2 regions of the Vibrio maritimus genome follow, and region 1 is predicted to be linked to the other one. Evidence: predicted binding sites of a transcription regulator. Region 1 holds the regulator's gene; the other holds the start of a gene.
The links. The regulator MetJ, encoded in region 1, represses methionine synthesis genes. The targets are predictions, from matches to a motif close to TTAGACNTNTANANGTCTAA.
Positions count from the first base shown of each region.

Region 2: the regulator MetJ is predicted to act here: its motif matches at 4,993-5,012, upstream of metE (5-methyltetrahydropteroyltriglutamate--homocysteine S-methyltransferase).

Region 1 is NZ_CP090438.1:250,423-258,692, forward strand. Features, by position in the region: gene priA (primosomal protein N') at 1-433, opposite strand, end outside; gene rpmE (50S ribosomal protein L31) at 717-935, shown strand; gene LY387_RS01165 (malic enzyme-like NAD(P)-binding protein) at 1,267-2,526, shown strand; gene metJ (met regulon transcriptional regulator MetJ) at 2,619-2,939, opposite strand; gene LY387_RS01175 (O-succinylhomoserine (thiol)-lyase) at 3,211-4,380, shown strand; gene LY387_RS01180 (bifunctional aspartate kinase/homoserine dehydrogenase II) at 4,387-6,822, shown strand; gene metF (methylenetetrahydrofolate reductase) at 7,316-8,206, shown strand.
Region 2 is NZ_CP090438.1:1,253,376-1,261,645, reverse strand. Features, by position in the region: gene LY387_RS05770 (NapC/NirT family cytochrome c) at 1-11, shown strand, start outside; gene LY387_RS05765 (trimethylamine-N-oxide reductase 2) at 30-2,477, shown strand; gene metE (5-methyltetrahydropteroyltriglutamate--homocysteine S-methyltransferase) at 2,587-4,866, opposite strand; gene metR (HTH-type transcriptional regulator MetR) at 5,068-5,979, shown strand; gene LY387_RS05750 (ArnT family glycosyltransferase) at 6,691-8,181, opposite strand.

The DNA of each region.
Region 1 (8,270 bases):
TATGCATGACTTTGGCTTGCTTCACCGCTCGCCCAAAGCCAGACATTAATTGAGTCTTGCCAGCTTCTGTGATCTGCCACTCCACGGTTGCGGCAAATTCAGCTGGCTTGCCTTTTCTAAGAGCTGCGGGTAGGGCGTTACTCAAGGTGTCGCCGAGTGGATGCTGGTAATAAAGGCTGCACCATGAGATAAGGTCAAAAAGAGGTTTAGACCAAACCGGCGCGGTATCTAATGCTGCTTTTATCGGCTTGAGTTTGTCTATTGGAAACTCAGACTCATGGCTAAACTGCATCACAATACCGACGAGCGTTTTTGGTCCAAATGGAACAGATACGCGCCCGCCAACCACAGGAAAAAGGTGGGCAGGGACGAGGTAGTCAAACTGTTTATCAAGTGGGACTGGAAGAGCCACTCGAGCGACATTTGGGCGCATAGTTAGGTCGATATTGATAAAGAAGACGTCTATTCTAACGGTATGGGTCGCCTTGTATAGACTGGATAATCAATTTATCGGCTAAGGCTCACCGAAGGTGGCGAAAAAAGTCGCAATTTTAGTTGATTCCCTTGGCACTATTCATTACTATACTGCGCCTTGATGGCATGGCTTCTTGCTTTCATATTGAAAAGCAAAGCGATGGTATCATCTATTTATTAACTACGTGTGGTGTCCGGCTTAGAATCGGATGGCGACACGGCCTAAATTATTGAGGTTTCCCATGAAAGCTGGTATCCACCCAGAATACAAAGCTGTAACAGCAACTTGCTCTTGCGGCAACACATTCGAATTCAACTCTACTCTAGGTAAAGATTCTATCCACCTAGACGTATGTGACAAGTGCCACCCATTCTACACTGGTAAGCAACGTATCGTTGATACTGGCGGCCGTGTTGATCGCTTCAACAAGCGTTTCGGTGCTCTATCTAGCAAGAAGTAATTATTACTTTTGCAGATTAAAAAAGGACGCTTCGGCGTCCTTTTTGCTTTTTAGCTGTTTGTTTACCTGTCAACATCCGCTTGCATAACGTGCTACCTATCTCTACTTTTTTCTTCGCTTCGTCCCTTCCATCCATTCAAAAGCCTAATAAACTCGCGTAGTATTAGTCCGTCAGAGTAATGAACATCAGAGATACCTCCTCTCCGTTCAAATGTACCCACTCTGTGTGTGTAACCCTTTAGAAGCAACGCGAATAAAAATAAACGGGCTTATACTCATAACAACATCACTTAAGTAACTAATCAGTCTTATAAAAGCAGGATAGCTAACCATGTCCGATGACCATCAAATTGACGAATTTCGCCAGCAAGCGCTTGATTACCATGCCAACCCTGTACCTGGAAAAATCGAAGTAGCATTAACTAAACCCGCCAACTCAGCAGCTGATCTCGCACTGGCCTACAGCCCTGGTGTTGCAGAACCTGTGCGTGAAATCGCGCAAAATGCCGAGAATGTTTATAAATACACTGCGAAAGGCAATATGGTCGCAGTGATCTCTAACGGTACCGCAATCCTAGGTCTCGGTAACCTAGGTCCAATGGCTTCTAAGCCAGTTATGGAAGGTAAAGCCTTACTGTTTAAACGCTTCGCGGGCCTAGATTCCATTGATATTGAAGTAAAACACCGCACTATCGATGAGTTCGTAGATACGGTTGCGAACATCTCAGACACCTTTGGTGGTATTAACCTAGAAGATATTAAGGCACCAGACTGTTTTGAGATTGAACGACGCCTTATCGAGCGTTGTGATGTGCCGGTATTCCACGATGACCAGCACGGTACGGCGATTGTTACTGCTGCAGGCATGCTCAACGCTATCGAGCTTCAGGGCAAAGATCTGAAAGAAACCACTATTGTCTGTCTAGGTGCAGGCGCGGCGGCGATCGCGTGTATGGAGCTGTTGATCAAATGTGGCGCGATGCGTGAGAAGATCTACATGCTGGATCGCAAAGGTGTGATCCACACTCGTCGTGACGATCTTAACGAATACAAAGAGCTGTTTGCCAACAACACTGATAAGCGCACGCTAGAAGATGTGATCGAAGGCGCGGACCTATTCTTAGGTGTATCGGGTCCTGATTTGTTGCCACCAGAAGCACTTAAGCTGATGGCGGACAAGCCAATCGTATTTGCGTGTTCAAACCCAGATCCAGAAATCAAACCTGAGCTTGCTCATCAGGTTCGTGATGACCTAATTATGGGTACAGGTCGTTCAGACTACCCGAACCAGGTAAACAACGTGCTGTGTTTCCCGTTTATCTTCCGTGGCGCTCTTGATGTGCGTGCAAGTGAGATTAATGATGAGATGAAACTGGCAGCGGTAGAAGCGATTCGTGAGCTAGCGAAAGAACCTGTACCACAAGACGTACTTAATGCCGCGGGTGTTGAGGCGTTGACCTTTGGTAAGGACTACATCATTCCAAAACCAATGGATCCACGTTTGCTTCCTCGTGTGGCTAAAGCGGTAGCGAAAGCCGCGGTTGAATCTGGTGTGGCTCGTATTGAGTTGCCTGATAGCTATATGGCTTAAGGTTGTTAGTTTAGAGGTGTTGGTGCAAGCCAAGTGCTCTAAAACGAAAAAAGAGGGTCGTGATGACCCTCTTTTTTTATGATTTGATTTACTTACTCTTCATCAAACGCTTCAAACTCAATCCCCATCGCCGTCATCAGCTCTTTCGCTTCTGTTGGGATATCATCAGGACGGTCTTTTCTTAAATCTTCGTCGGTTGGAAGCGGCTGGCCAGTGTAGGCGTGCAGGAAAGCTTCGCACAAGAGTTCACTGTTGGTTGCATGGCGTAGGTTATTGATTTGGCGACGAGTACGCTCATCGGTCAATACCTTTAGCACCTTCAGCGGGATAGACACTGTGATTTTTTTTACCTGCTCGCTTTTCTTACCGTGCTCCGCATATGGGCTAATGTATTCACCATTCCAATCTGCCATTACACACCTTCGCTCTGTTAATCATAAATAGTAGTAATAAGAATGCTGCAATTTTAGCGGGATTTACTGCCATAAGCAAAGACATATAGACGTCTAGAAGTGTTGACGTCTCACATTTTGGAAAGTAAAGTGGGGCAACGAATGTGGACATTTATTTTAATGCAATGTTAATTCTTTAACGTTTGTGGCGTTTGCCGGTTCCCATATTACCGGTAAAAGTAGACACTGTGGTTACACCAACTAGCCATGCGATCTGAGAAAGGAAGTTTCTATGAGCAATCGGAAGCCAGCGACAATAGCCGTACGTACTGGTATCGAATCGGATACCCAGCATCACGCTGTGGTGCCACCTATTTATCTCTCTACTAACTATGGTTTCCCTGCGTTTGGGGAAGTGCCGACTTACGATTACACCCGCTCAGGAAACCCAAACCGAGGTTTGTTAGAAACTGCTTTGTATGAGCTGGAGTCTGGTAAAGGCGCGGTAGTGACGAACTGTGGTACTTCTGCACTCAATCTTTGGGTTTCTGCTTTCTTAGGTCCAGAAGACACAATTATTGCTCCCCATGACTGTTATGGTGGCACGTACCGCTTGTTCAACACGCGTGCGCAAAAAGGTGACTTCAAGGTTAATTTTGTCGACCAAAGTGACGAGCAAGCCTTCGATGCTGCGCTTGAGCAAAAACCAAAACTTATCTTGCTTGAAACGCCGTCTAACCCACTTGTGCGTGTTGTCGATATTGCCGCCGTGTGTGAAAAAGCGAAAAAGGTCGGTGCGCTTGTAGCAGTAGACAATACCTTTTTGACACCTGTGTACCAAAAGCCTCTCGAGCTTGGCGCAGACTTTGTGATTCACTCAACGACCAAGTATATCAACGGTCACTCTGACGTGATTGGTGGCGTGGTGATCACCAAAACGGAAGAGCATGCAGAAGAGCTCGCATGGTGGGGCAACTGCATCGGTGCGACGGGTACGCCTTTTGATAGCTACATGACTTTGCGCGGTATTCGTACCCTTGGCGCACGTATGCGCGTCCATGAAGAAAGCTCGCAACAGATCCTAGATTTTCTTAAGCCGCAACCATTGGTAAAAGTGATTTATCACCCAAGCCTGCCTGAGCACCCTGGTCATGAGATTGCTAAGAAGCAGCAGTCTGGCTTTGGCTCTATGTTGAGCTTTGAGTTCGCGGGTAGCTTTGAGCAGCTTAAGTACTTTGTTGGTGAGCTAGAGCTATTCTCGCTCGCAGAGTCTCTTGGCGGCGTCGAAAGTCTGATTTGTCACCCAGCGTCTATGACGCACCGTGCGATGGGCGAAGAAGCACTAGCCGAAGCGGGCGTTTCTCAGCAGCTCCTTCGCCTCTCTGTTGGTCTAGAGGACGCGCAAGATCTGATTGATGACCTTGCCCAAGCGTTTGAGAAAGCATCTGCATTTAAAGGATAAGCCGGCATGAGTCAAAGCAGTACCCTGAATAACAAACAAGGTAAGCAGTTGCACAAATTTGGCGGCAGCAGCTTAGCGGACCCTGAATGTTATCGCCGTGTGGTCTCTATCTTAAAGGACTACTCTAATGAAGAAGACCTTATCGTGGTCTCGGCGGCGGGTAAAACCACTAACCGTCTAATCGAATTTCTAGATGCGCTCAATAAAGATGGGCGCATTGCGCACGAGCACCTACAGGCGCTTCGTCAGTTTCAGACTGAGCTGGTGGAGTCACTACTAACAGGTGAAGAAGCCGAAGGTCTTGTGTCTCAGTTACACGATGAGTTTAGCACGCTTGGTGAGCTTAGCTATCCGCTCACAGACGCTGAGCGCGCATCGGTACTAGGACATGGCGAGGTGTGGTCTTCACGTCTACTGGCAGCACTGCTTAGACAGAGCGATTTGCCTGCAGTGGCACAAGACGCAAGAGCCTTCCTTCGCGCTGAGTTCGGCACTCAGCCAGAGGTAGACCGCGCTAAATCGTACCCGCTGATCAAAGAAGTATTGGCGCAACATGCGCATCACCGTGTCGTGATCACTGGCTTTATGGCGCAAAGTGAATGCGGCGAAACCGTGCTGCTGGGTCGTAATGGCTCTGACTATTCTGCTACTGTCATTGGCGCATTGGCGGAAGTGTCATGCGTGACGATTTGGAGTGACGTGGCAGGTGTGTACAGCGCGGATCCACGCGTGGTGAGCGATGCATGTCTATTGCCTTTGCTGCGTTTAGATGAAGCCAGCGAATTGGCACGTCTTGCAGCACCTGTATTGCACAGTCGTACGCTTCAGCCTGTTGCTCAAAGCGCGATGGACTTGAATCTACGCTGTAGCTATCAGCCTGAGTCCGGGTCAACACGCATTGAGCGTGTGCTTGCATCGGGGCGCGGCGCAAAAATTATCACGTCACTCGATGAAGTACTGCTTATTGAACTGGCATTTGGTGCGGGTCACGATTTTGAACGTGCACAGACTGAAGTGCTTAATAGTCTTAAGCGCGCACAGTTGGCACCGTTAGCGTTTGAAGCGCAGGCGGACCAATCTAGAATTCGCCTTGCTTATACCGCGGAAATTGCCTCTGGCGCGCTTACTGAGCTGCAAGACCTAGCGATTGAAGCGGAAATTAAGCTAAAAGAAGGCTATTCCATGCTGGCTGCGGTAGGGGCGGGCGTGACTAAAAATGCCAATCACTGTTTTGGCTTCTATCAGCAACTTAAACATGCGCCAGTTGAGTTCATCTCCGAAGCTGAGTCGCAATTGAGTCTTGCAGCTGTGCTACGTAAGTCAGACATTCAACCTCTCGTGAAGTCGGTCCATACTCAGCTATTCCAAGCGCAAAAGCGTGTTGCGGTGGCGCTGTGCGGTAAGGGCAATATTGGCTCAAGCTGGTTATCTCTATTTAAAGAGCAGAAAAGCGAGCTCGAGAAACGCCGTGGTATGAGTTTCAACTTAGTCGCAGTTATCGATAGCCAGACTTATTGGTTTGATGAAGATGGCATCGACGAGCAGCAGGTGCTCGCGCGCTATGAAGATGAAGCGATTGAATACCAAGGTGACATCTGGCTACAGCGCCTAGCGGCACTTCAAGGCTACGACGAAGGCGTGGTGTTAGACGTAACAGCGAGTGCGGCACTGGCGGAAAGATACGTCAGCATCGCAGAGCATGGTCTCCACCTTATCTCAGCAAACAAGGTTGCGGGCTCTGCTCCAAGTAATGACTATCACGCCGTGCAAGATGCGTTTTCGAAAACCGGTCGTCACTGGCTCTACAATGCCACTGTGGGCGCGGGGTTACCAATAAACCATACCGTTCGTGACCTTCGTGAAAGTGGTGATGATATCGTTGCGCTTTCAGGGATATTCTCAGGCACCTTGTCGTGGTTGTTCCAGCAGTTTGACGGCTCTGTACCATTTGCTGAGCTTGTCGACCTAGCGTGGCAGCAGGGCTTAACCGAGCCGGACCCTCGCTCAGATCTTGATGGCTCTGATGTGATGCGTAAGCTCGTTATCTTAGCTCGTGAATCGGGGCTCGATATCGAGCCTGACGCCGTCGAAGTGGAATCTTTGGTTCCTGAAGAGCTTGCTGAGCTATCGCTAGAGGGCTTCTTTGAGAAAGCCACACTGCTTAGTGAGATCTTGCAAGAGCGTTTAGAGAAGGCTCAACGTGAAGACAAAGTGCTGCGATACGTTGCTCGTTTAGATCGACAAGGTAAGGCTCGTGTAGGGATTGAAGCGCTATCGAAAGAGCATGCGCTGGCAAACCTTTTACCTTGCGACAATATCTTTGCGATTGAGAGTAAGTGGTACAAAGATAATCCGTTGGTTATTCGTGGTCCTGGTGCTGGGCGTGAAGTGACGGCTGGAGCGATTCAGTCGGATTTGAATTTGATGTCGAGCTTTTTTTGATTGATAGCTTTTAAGAGCAAAAGCAAAAGCAAAAGCAAAAGCAAAAGCAAAAGCAAAAGCAAAAGCAAGATTAAGAGCTATACCCCCTCTAGCTCCCCCTATATTAGGGGGAGAATGACGGGCTCGCTCCTATCGTCGCGTAGCCTATAGCGAGATCATAGGCGATGCGCAGCTAGCCGTTGTTCCTCCCCTTACAAGCGGGCGCGTAGCCGGGAGGCTAGGAGGGGTAAAGCGCCAGCGCTGCGAAACTTCCAGCGCTTATCTATCTAAACTATTCCCTCGACAAACCACTCTCACCTCCATCTTCAATTTCCCTAACTCTCCACATGAAAAAAATTCATAATCCCTCTATTGACTTTAAAACCCATTCATTTCATTCTGTAGACATATAGACGTCTAAACGTCAAAAATTAAAAAATCATCATTTAAAGACAGACAGGTTTTAATCTGAGATTGGATGGGATAACCAATCTTGGTGATTAGGGAGAGGACCATGGGATACACACACGCAGGCCACATTGATGCTTTGAACCAGAATATTGCTGAGCTATCGGACAATATTAATGTTTCATTCGAGTTCTTTCCGCCGAGCACGCCGACAATGGAAGAGACGCTGTGGAAATCGGTTCATCGCCTAAAAACACTTAAGCCTAAGTTTGTCTCAGTGACTTACGGTGCTAACTCTGGTGAGCGCGACCGTACGCACTCTATCATCAAAGAAATTAAATCAGAGACAGGCCTTGTGGCAGCGCCGCACCTAACGTGTATCGATGCGTCACGTGATGAGCTTATCGATATCGCTGAAGACTACTGGGCGAATGGTATTAAGAACATCGTTGCTCTGCGTGGTGATATTCCTGAAGGCGGCGGTCAGCCAGACATGTATGCGTCTGACCTAGTTGAGCTACTAAAATCTCGCCACGACTTTGATATTTCCGTCGCTGCGTTTCCTGAGGTTCACCCAGAAGCGAAGAGTGCTCAGGCGGATCTTCTTAACCTAAAGCGTAAAGTGGATGCGGGTGCGAACCGTGCGATCACTCAGTTCTTCTTTGATGTAGAGAGCTACCTACGCTTTCGTGACCGCTGTGTGGCGGCTGGTATCGATGTAGAGATTGTTCCAGGTATTCTGCCTGTGACCAACTTTAAACAAGCGTCACGCTTTGCAGCGATGAACAAGGTGAAAGTACCAGGTTGGATGCAAAAACAGTTTGAAGGTCTCGATGACGACCTAATGACTCGCCAATTGGTGGGCGCGAGCCAAGCGATCGACATGGTTCGTGTACTGAGCCGTGAAGGTGTGAAGGATTTCCACTTCTACACCCTAAACCGCGCAGAAATGACTTACGCACTGTGCCACACACTCGGCGTTCGCCCTGAAGCATAACCGAGAGTTTTAGTCCCAAACAAAAAACGCCAGTCTTTGTAGACTGGCGTTTTGCTATGCGTTG
Region 2 (8,270 bases), 1.0 Mb from region 1:
CTGGTCACTAAAACAATAAGGAAAGAGATATGACAGATATTACTCGTCGTGGATTCCTCAAAGGCTCAAGCATGGCTGCTGGCGCTTTGGCGTTTACCTCCCTCACTCCCCTATCTGCAGTTGCTGCCTCCAAGCGAGGCTCTGGTGTATTAACAGCAGGTCGCATGGGACCAATGTTATGTGAAGTCAAAGATGGCAAGCTGGTCGCTAGTAAGAATGCGCTCGCGCAAACAGTACCCAATAGCCTACAGACTACTGGCCCTGATCAGGTTTACACTAAGGCTCGAATCAAATACCCGATGGTACGTAAAGGCTATCTCGACAATCCAGCAGCACCATCTGGTGAGCGCGGCAAAGATGAGTATGTGCGTGTGTCTTGGGATGACGCCTACAAACTCATTCACGAACAACATATGCGCATTCGTCAGGCGAATGGGCCAGAATCCATCTTTGCCGGCTCCTATGGTTGGCGCTCTTCCGGTGTACTTCATAAGGCACAGACCTTACTTCAGCGCTATATGAGTATGGCTGGTGGATATTCTGGTCACCTAGGTGACTACTCCACGGGTGCTGCACAGGTCATCATGCCTCATGTGATGGGCTCTATTGAGGTTTATGAGCAGCAAACAACACACCCTATGGTGCTTGAGCACAGCGACGTTGTTGTACTTTGGGGTATGAACCCTCTCAATACACTTAAGATCGCTTGGAGCTCAACGGACTGCTCTGGTCTTGAGTTCTTCCACCAGCTTAAGAAGTCGGGCAAGACGGTCATCGCGATTGACCCAATGCGCTCTGAGACCATCGACTTCTTCGAAGACAAGATCCAGTGGATCGCTCCACGTCCAATGACTGATGTCGCTATGCTGATGGGTATCGCACATACACTGGTTAAGAATGGCAAGCACGATAAAGCCTTCTTGGATAAATACACGACGGGCTACGATCAGTTCGAAGCGTATCTGCTAGGTAAAGAAGATGGTGTCGAAAAAACCTCTGAGTGGGCTGCCGATATCACTGGAGTGCCTGCGAAACAGATTGAACTTCTCGCAGAAATCTTTAGCTCAAACCGCACCATGTTAATGGCCGGCTGGGGTATTCAGCGTCAGCAATTTGGTGAGCAGCGCCACTGGATGATTGCTACTCTTGCAGCAATGCTTGGACAGATTGGCCTCCCAGGTGGTGGTTTTGGCTTCTCTTATCACTATTCTAATGGTGGCAACCCTACTCGAGATGCAGGTGTATTACCGGCAATTTCAGCATCTATCGGTGGTGGTTCCTCTGCGGGTAATGATTGGGCAGTCTCCGGTGCCGTTAACTCATTCCCGGTAGCTCGAATCGTCGAAGCTCTGGAAAACCCAGGTCAAAAATATCAGCACAATGGGCATGAAAAAACCTTCCCTGAAATCAAAATGATTTGGTGGGCTGGCGGTGCTAACTTTACTCACCACCAAGACACCAACCGTCTGATCAAAGCGTGGCAAAAGCCAGAGTTGATCGTGATTTCAGAGATCTATTGGACTGCGGCTGCTAAGCATGCCGATATTGTGTTGCCTATTACCACGTCATTCGAGCGTAACGATATGACCATGACCGGCGACTACAGTAACCAGCACTTAGTGCCTATGAAACAAGTCGTCGAGCCTCAAGGCGAAGCTCGTAATGACTTCGATGTATTTGCCGATATGGCTGAGATGATCAAAGCCGGCGGTCGCGATGTGTATACCGAAGGCAAATCTGAGATGGACTGGCTCAAAGGCTTCTATGAAGCGGCGCAAAAAGGCGGACGTGCTGCACGCGTTCGTATGCCTAACTTCGGTAAGTTCTGGGATGACAATGAACTCATTGAGATGAAGTTTAATAAGAAAGCTGCGGCATTCGTCCGCCATGCTGACTTTAGAGCTGACCCAGTGATGAACCCGTTAGGTACGCCAAGTGGTAAGATCGAGATATATTCGAAGACCATCGAAGGCTATGGATACAAAGATTGTCCAGCGCACCCTACCTGGATGGAACCAACGGAATTCTTCGGCTCTGCAAAAGAAGGTGAGTTACAGCTAATGACGGCTCACGCTGCACATCGTCTACATAGCCAATTTAACTATGCCAAACTACGTGAAGAGTACGCGATTGCCGACCGTGAACCGATTTCGATCAACACCGAGGATGCAAAAGCTCGTGGTATCCAAAGTGGTGATTTAGTTCGTGCGTTTAACGATCGTGGTCAAGTTCTTGTGGGTGCTCTGGTCACAGACGGCATTAAGCAAGGCTCCGTGTGTATTCACGAAGGTGGCTGGCCAGATCTGGACCCAGAGACGGGTATGTGTCGCAACGGTGGTGCTAACGTGCTCACAAGTGACATCCCTACCTCGCGCTTAGCTAACGGCTGTGCGGCTAACTCCGCCTTGGTGCGTATCGAAAAATACACGGGCAAAGTACCGGGGCTTATGGCTTTCACACCGCCTAAGAATGCGTAGCCAGAAATAGAAAAAGACCGAAGTGCGCTAGCCTCGGTCTGAACAAACGACAAACCCCACTTTTTAAAGTGGGGTTCTTTTTTGGGTATGAGTAAACAAATACCGTTTATTACAATAGACGCTCTCGCAAGTTCTTCGCAGCTTGCACTAGATTAGTTAGTGACGCCTCCGTTTCTTCCCAGTTACGAGTTTTAAGACCACAATCTGGATTCACCCAAAGTCTTTCGACTGGAATACGCTTTGCCGCCTTCTCAATAAGCTGCTCTATCCACTCCACTTTAGGAATGTTTGGTGAGTGGATGTCATACACACCAGGACCAATCTCATTCGGATAGTTAAACTCTTCAAACGCGTTCAGTAGCTCCATGTTTGAACGCGAGGTTTCGATGGTAATCACATCCGCATCCAGCTCAGCGACCGATTCAATGATCTCGTTGAACTCGCTGTAACACATATGAGTGTGGATCTGTGTTTCTGGTCGTGCACTTGCTGCTGATACTTTGAACGCGTTCACTGCCCAATCAAGGTACTCTTTGTGATCACGTTGTTTTAGAGGTAGACCCTCACGAATCGCTGGCTCATCAATCTGGATGATATTGATGTTTGCGTTTTGCAGTGCATCTACTTCGTCTTGCAGCGCCAATGCCAACTGGTTCGCAATCGTCTCACGGGTGACATCTTCTCGAGGGAAGGTCCAGCAGAGAATCGTCACAGGTCCTGTCAGCATGCCCTTCATTGGCTTATCAGTCAGAGACTGTGCATAGGTCGACCAATCAACGGTAATCGGCTTATCTCGCTCAATATCTGCGACAACAATCGCTGGTTTCACGCAGCGTGAACCATAACTTTGTACCCAACCAAACTCCGTAGTTTGAAAGCCTGATAAGTTCTCGGCAAAGTACTCCACCATGTCGTTGCGCTCCGCTTCACCATGAACCAGAACATCAAGGCCGGTCGCTTCTTGGCGCTCAACGGTATCTTTGATAAAGCCTTTCATTAGTGACTCGTATTCAGCAACACCGATATCACCACGCTTGAACGCCGCACGGCTCTTACGCACCTCAGCAGTTTGAGGGAACGAACCAATAGTCGTCGTTGGCAACTTAGGAAGTTTTAACACCTCTTGCTGGTGATGAGCACGCTCGATGTATGCGGCACTGCGGTCGCCACTCGTTTCAGTAAGTGCAGCCACTCGTTTTTGTACTTGCGGTTTGTTTACCCATGCAGAGCGAGCGCGGTCTAGAATTGGCTGACTATATTGGGCACAGTATTCTATAGCTTCACGTTCACCATCCAGAGCTTTTGCTAGCCACGACACTTCCGATACTTTTTGCTTCGCAAACGAGAACCAGTTTTTCGTGCCTTCTGGAAGCTTAGTTTCATGTTCAACGTTCACCGGGCTATGCAGAAGCGAACAAGACGAGGCTACCCATAGCCTTTCACCCAACTGCTCCTTAATTGGCTTGAGTGTTTGCAGTGCACTATGCAGATTAGCACGCCACACATTTCGACCATTGATGATACCCGCAGACAACACCCACTCACCCGGTAGCCGTTCCACGACAGAATCCAGCTGTGCTGGCGCTGCAGCGATATCGATATGAAGACCATCAACGTCGAGCTCAATAATCTTATCCAGTGAATCGACGACAGAATCAAAGTAGGTTGTCAGTAGTACTTTCACATCGCTACGAATCACTTGATAAGCGAGTTTGAAGCTATCTAACCAGGCTTTGTCCAACTCCAATGCCAAAATAGGTTCATCAACCTGTACCCACTCGATGCCTAGTTTTTCAAACTTAGCGAAAATTGCTTGGTAGGCAGTAAGAAGTCTTGGAAGCAGTGACAAACGGTCGAACCCTTCTTCCACCTCTTTGCCCAGATACAAGTAGCTCAGGGGACCTAGTAGTACTGGTTTTACTTTGTGTCCTTGCTGCTGAGCCTCGTTAATTTCATCAAACAGCTGTGTCCAGCTCACTTTAAACTGATCATCAGACGAGAACTCAGGGACTATGTAGTGGTAGTTGGTGTTGAACCATTTCGTCATGTCCGACGCTGCCTCACCTGCACAGCCACAATTTGACTGAGACTGACCGCGACCAATTCGAAACAGGGTATCTAGATCTGGGAAGCCCTTATTGTGGCGTTTAGGCACGTGACCTAGTAACAAACTCGTACCTAATACATGGTCATACCAAGCAAAGTCCCCTGCTGTTACAAAGTCGAGGCCATCTTGCTGTTGGCGTACCCAGTTCTCGTTACGGATTGTCGCCGCGACTTCCTTTAAGCCGTTTTGGTCTAGCTCACCGCGCCAGTATTTCTCTAGGGCGAACTTAAGCTCACGTTTTTCACCAATGCGTGGGTAACCAAGAATGTGCGTTGCTGTCATAGTATTGTCCTTTTATTTTTCGTTAGCAGTCTGGATGGCTAAAGCATCTCTCAACCGCACAACATGAACAATCGCAATTCATTCACCATAAATATGAAGGATTCTCATGAAAGAAGAATTTCTCATTTAGACGTCTAGACGTTTACATATCCTAAAAATCACGGTAAGTTAATGAAAAGGGATTAAGGATGAGGGAATTTCATGATTGAGTTAAAGCACTTAAAAACGCTCGCGTCGCTGCGGGACACTGGTTCATTAACAGCAACGGCGACTTCATTACACTTGACGCAATCGGCGTTGTCTCACCAATTAAAAGATCTTGAAGCTCGTATCGGATCCCAACTTTTTATTCGCAAAACTCGTCCGGTGAAGTTTACTTCTGAGGGTGAGATCCTTCTTAACTTAGCCAATGAGGTTCTGCCTAGAATCGCTCAAGCAGAAGGCGACCTTGCGGGGTTAAAAGAAGATGTGAATGGCAGACTTCATATGGCGATAGACTGTCACTCCTGTTTTCAATGGCTCATGCCTGCCCTTAAGGAATACCAACTCGCATGGCCCCATGTCGAACTCGACTTTTCTTCTGGTTTTGGGTTTGAACCACTCCCTGCGTTAGTCGGTGGTGAGTTAGATCTCGTGATCACCTCAGACATCCAACCTCGATCTGAAGTGCATTATGAACCTTTATTTGATTTCGAGATGCGCTTAGTTACTTCCCTATCCCATCCATTAGCCGAAAAAGAATATATTGAGCCAGAGGATTTGGCGGACCAAACTTTACTTACCTATCCAGTACAAAAGCAGCGACTCGACGTGGTTAAACACTTTCTAACGCCAGCAGGAATTGAGCCCAACAGATGGAAACAGGCGGACAATACACTCATGCTGGTTCAGATGGTTTCCGCAGGTTTGGGGGTCGCTGCATTGCCGAATTGGGCAGTTAGTGAGTTTTCACGTCAAGGGTTAATTACCAGTCGCCCGCTGGGTGATGGTTTGTGGCGACGTTTATTCGCCGCGGTTCGAAATGGTGAGAAAGATAAGCACTATTTACAAGCGTTTTTTGGGACTGCGCGAGCACAGTGTCAACAGCATTTGGAAGGGATTAAAGTGGCTTAAGGGAGGCAGTTTGGCTCCTCCCCTTGTAAGCGGCGCACGTAGCTGGGAGGGGTGTAAACGCGATGGCTAAATCTAGCTTCAGGCGCTAACTGTTAGTCCGCTTTACCCCCTCTAGCTCCCCCTACATTAGGGGGAGAACAGAAGGCTAGCTCCTATCGTCGCATTTGCCTTTTCGTAAGCTTAGCGGCAGCGAGATTATAGCTCCTCCCCTTGCTAAGGGGAGGCTGGGAGGGGTGAAACGCGGAGGCTAAATCTAGCTTCAGACGCTAACTGTTAGTCCGCTTTACCCCCTCTAGCTCCCCCTATATAGGGGGAGAACAGAAGGCTAGTTCCTATCGTCACATCGCCTGTTTAGTGAGCTACGCGAAGCGAGCTTATAGCTCCTCCCCTTGCTAAGGGGAGGCTGGGAGGGGTGGAACGCGGAGCTTGAATCTAGCTTCAATCGCTAACTGTTAGTCCGCTTTACCCCCTCTAGCTCCCCCTATATTATGGGGAGAACAGAAGGCTAGCTCCTATCGTCGCATCGCCTGTTTAGTGAGCTACGCGATAGCGAGCACTGGCTCCTCCCCTTACTAAGGGGAGGCTGGGAGGGGTGAAACGCAGAGTCTGAATCTAGCTTCAATCGCCAACGGTCAATCCGCGTTACCCCCTCTAGCTCCCCCTATATTAAAGGGAGAACACAAGGCTAGTTCCCACCTTCGCATCGCCAAACTACGGACTCACAACCCCAAAACAAACCAACACCTCTGGCTCTTCCGGACTATTCTTGTAAACCACTTCTTTCGTACTCTCTACCTCAAACTCTGGCCAATGATTCGTAAAGTGTGAAAACGCATTCTCACTACACCCAGCGCCTTCAGCACCAAGCAAAAATGCACCTTCAGCCTCGATTTGTTCTGCAGAGATATTGCGATTATAGATATTCGGCAGCGTCTCGTTATCCCAAGGGTTGGTCACCATAGGGTGAGGCGCGATGTAGAAGGTTAGCCACTCTGCCAAACCAGAACCTCCAACCAACTTAAGCGGCTTATCAGAATGCTCATACCAATACTGTTCAGCTTCATGGCTTAACGTCTTAAAGCCCGAGAAATACTGACCCGCATTGCGCACGTTAAACACCATCACCGAGCTATACCCGACGATCATCAAAAGCCCCATGAAGAACAGAACCTTGAAAGCGCGAGACAGCGAGCCAATCACCTCTTTCTTTAAAAACGCCACCAGTACGGCTGGCGCTGGCATAAAGAACGGGTGAAGCCACTCTACTAGTCGACCACCAGCATGGAACGAAAACCAAGCCATAATCACGACAAGGGGTGCAAACAAAACAAAAGCCGTTAGCCACACCTTCTCTGGCACTTGTTTCGTAAAGCGCAAACCACGTTTGCCCAATAGCCCAGCCAAAAGAATCAGCGGATAGAATACCGAAAGCAACGCTAACCAACTTCCCGGGCTAAGCTGAGCCGCAACTTGGCTCCCTACCCACTTCACCGAAGAAAAGTTGTTTGCGAACATCCAAAAGAAGTTCGGAGTCACCAAAGCAAGGAATGCGACAATCCCAATATAGAAATTACGGTCACGCCAAAAACGACGAACGCTCGGTACAGTCAGGCTCAAGATAAATACCATGGCTACGGGTGCAAATGTCGAGTACTTCGCCATGGCAGATAAGCCCGCTAATACCCCAAACGCAATCCACCATCTCGAGTCTTCATATACCGCTTTGACAAACAGTAGCAAGATCCAAGACCAAGAGCCAAACAACAAAAAGTTGTCGTTATAAGGAATCGCATCAAAGTTGATAACACCAGACAAGTTAAGCGTCAGCATACCAAGCCAGGCAAACGCGACGGAATCTGTCAGCTTATAAGCGAGGCGATAGCAGCCAAGCATGCCCGCGGCAACAACGAAGAAGTGTCCAACATACCAATGCGCAGAAGAAAACTCAGGCGAAGGTGACAACAAAAGGATGCGCGCCACAACCCCAACCAACCAAGGGTTCTTTGGACTACCCAACTCACCATTGCTTGCCCAGTTTAATGCCTCGATGGCATCGTAAGGCACAGCAGGATCGAGATTATAGGACACCAACGACCACGCGATTGCGTAGACGAAACACCAGATGGCGGCCGCTCGATGTGAGCGTGCAACATCATTCGTTGACGTTGGATGTTGATCAAAGTGAAGAATGGTAGACAGCATAGACTCCCTTGGACTCGGTCAATTTCAGGGGTTTGGCGGCAAACTCTACTGAGGTTAAGCGGTGCAGAAAAGACCGCTACGTCAATTCT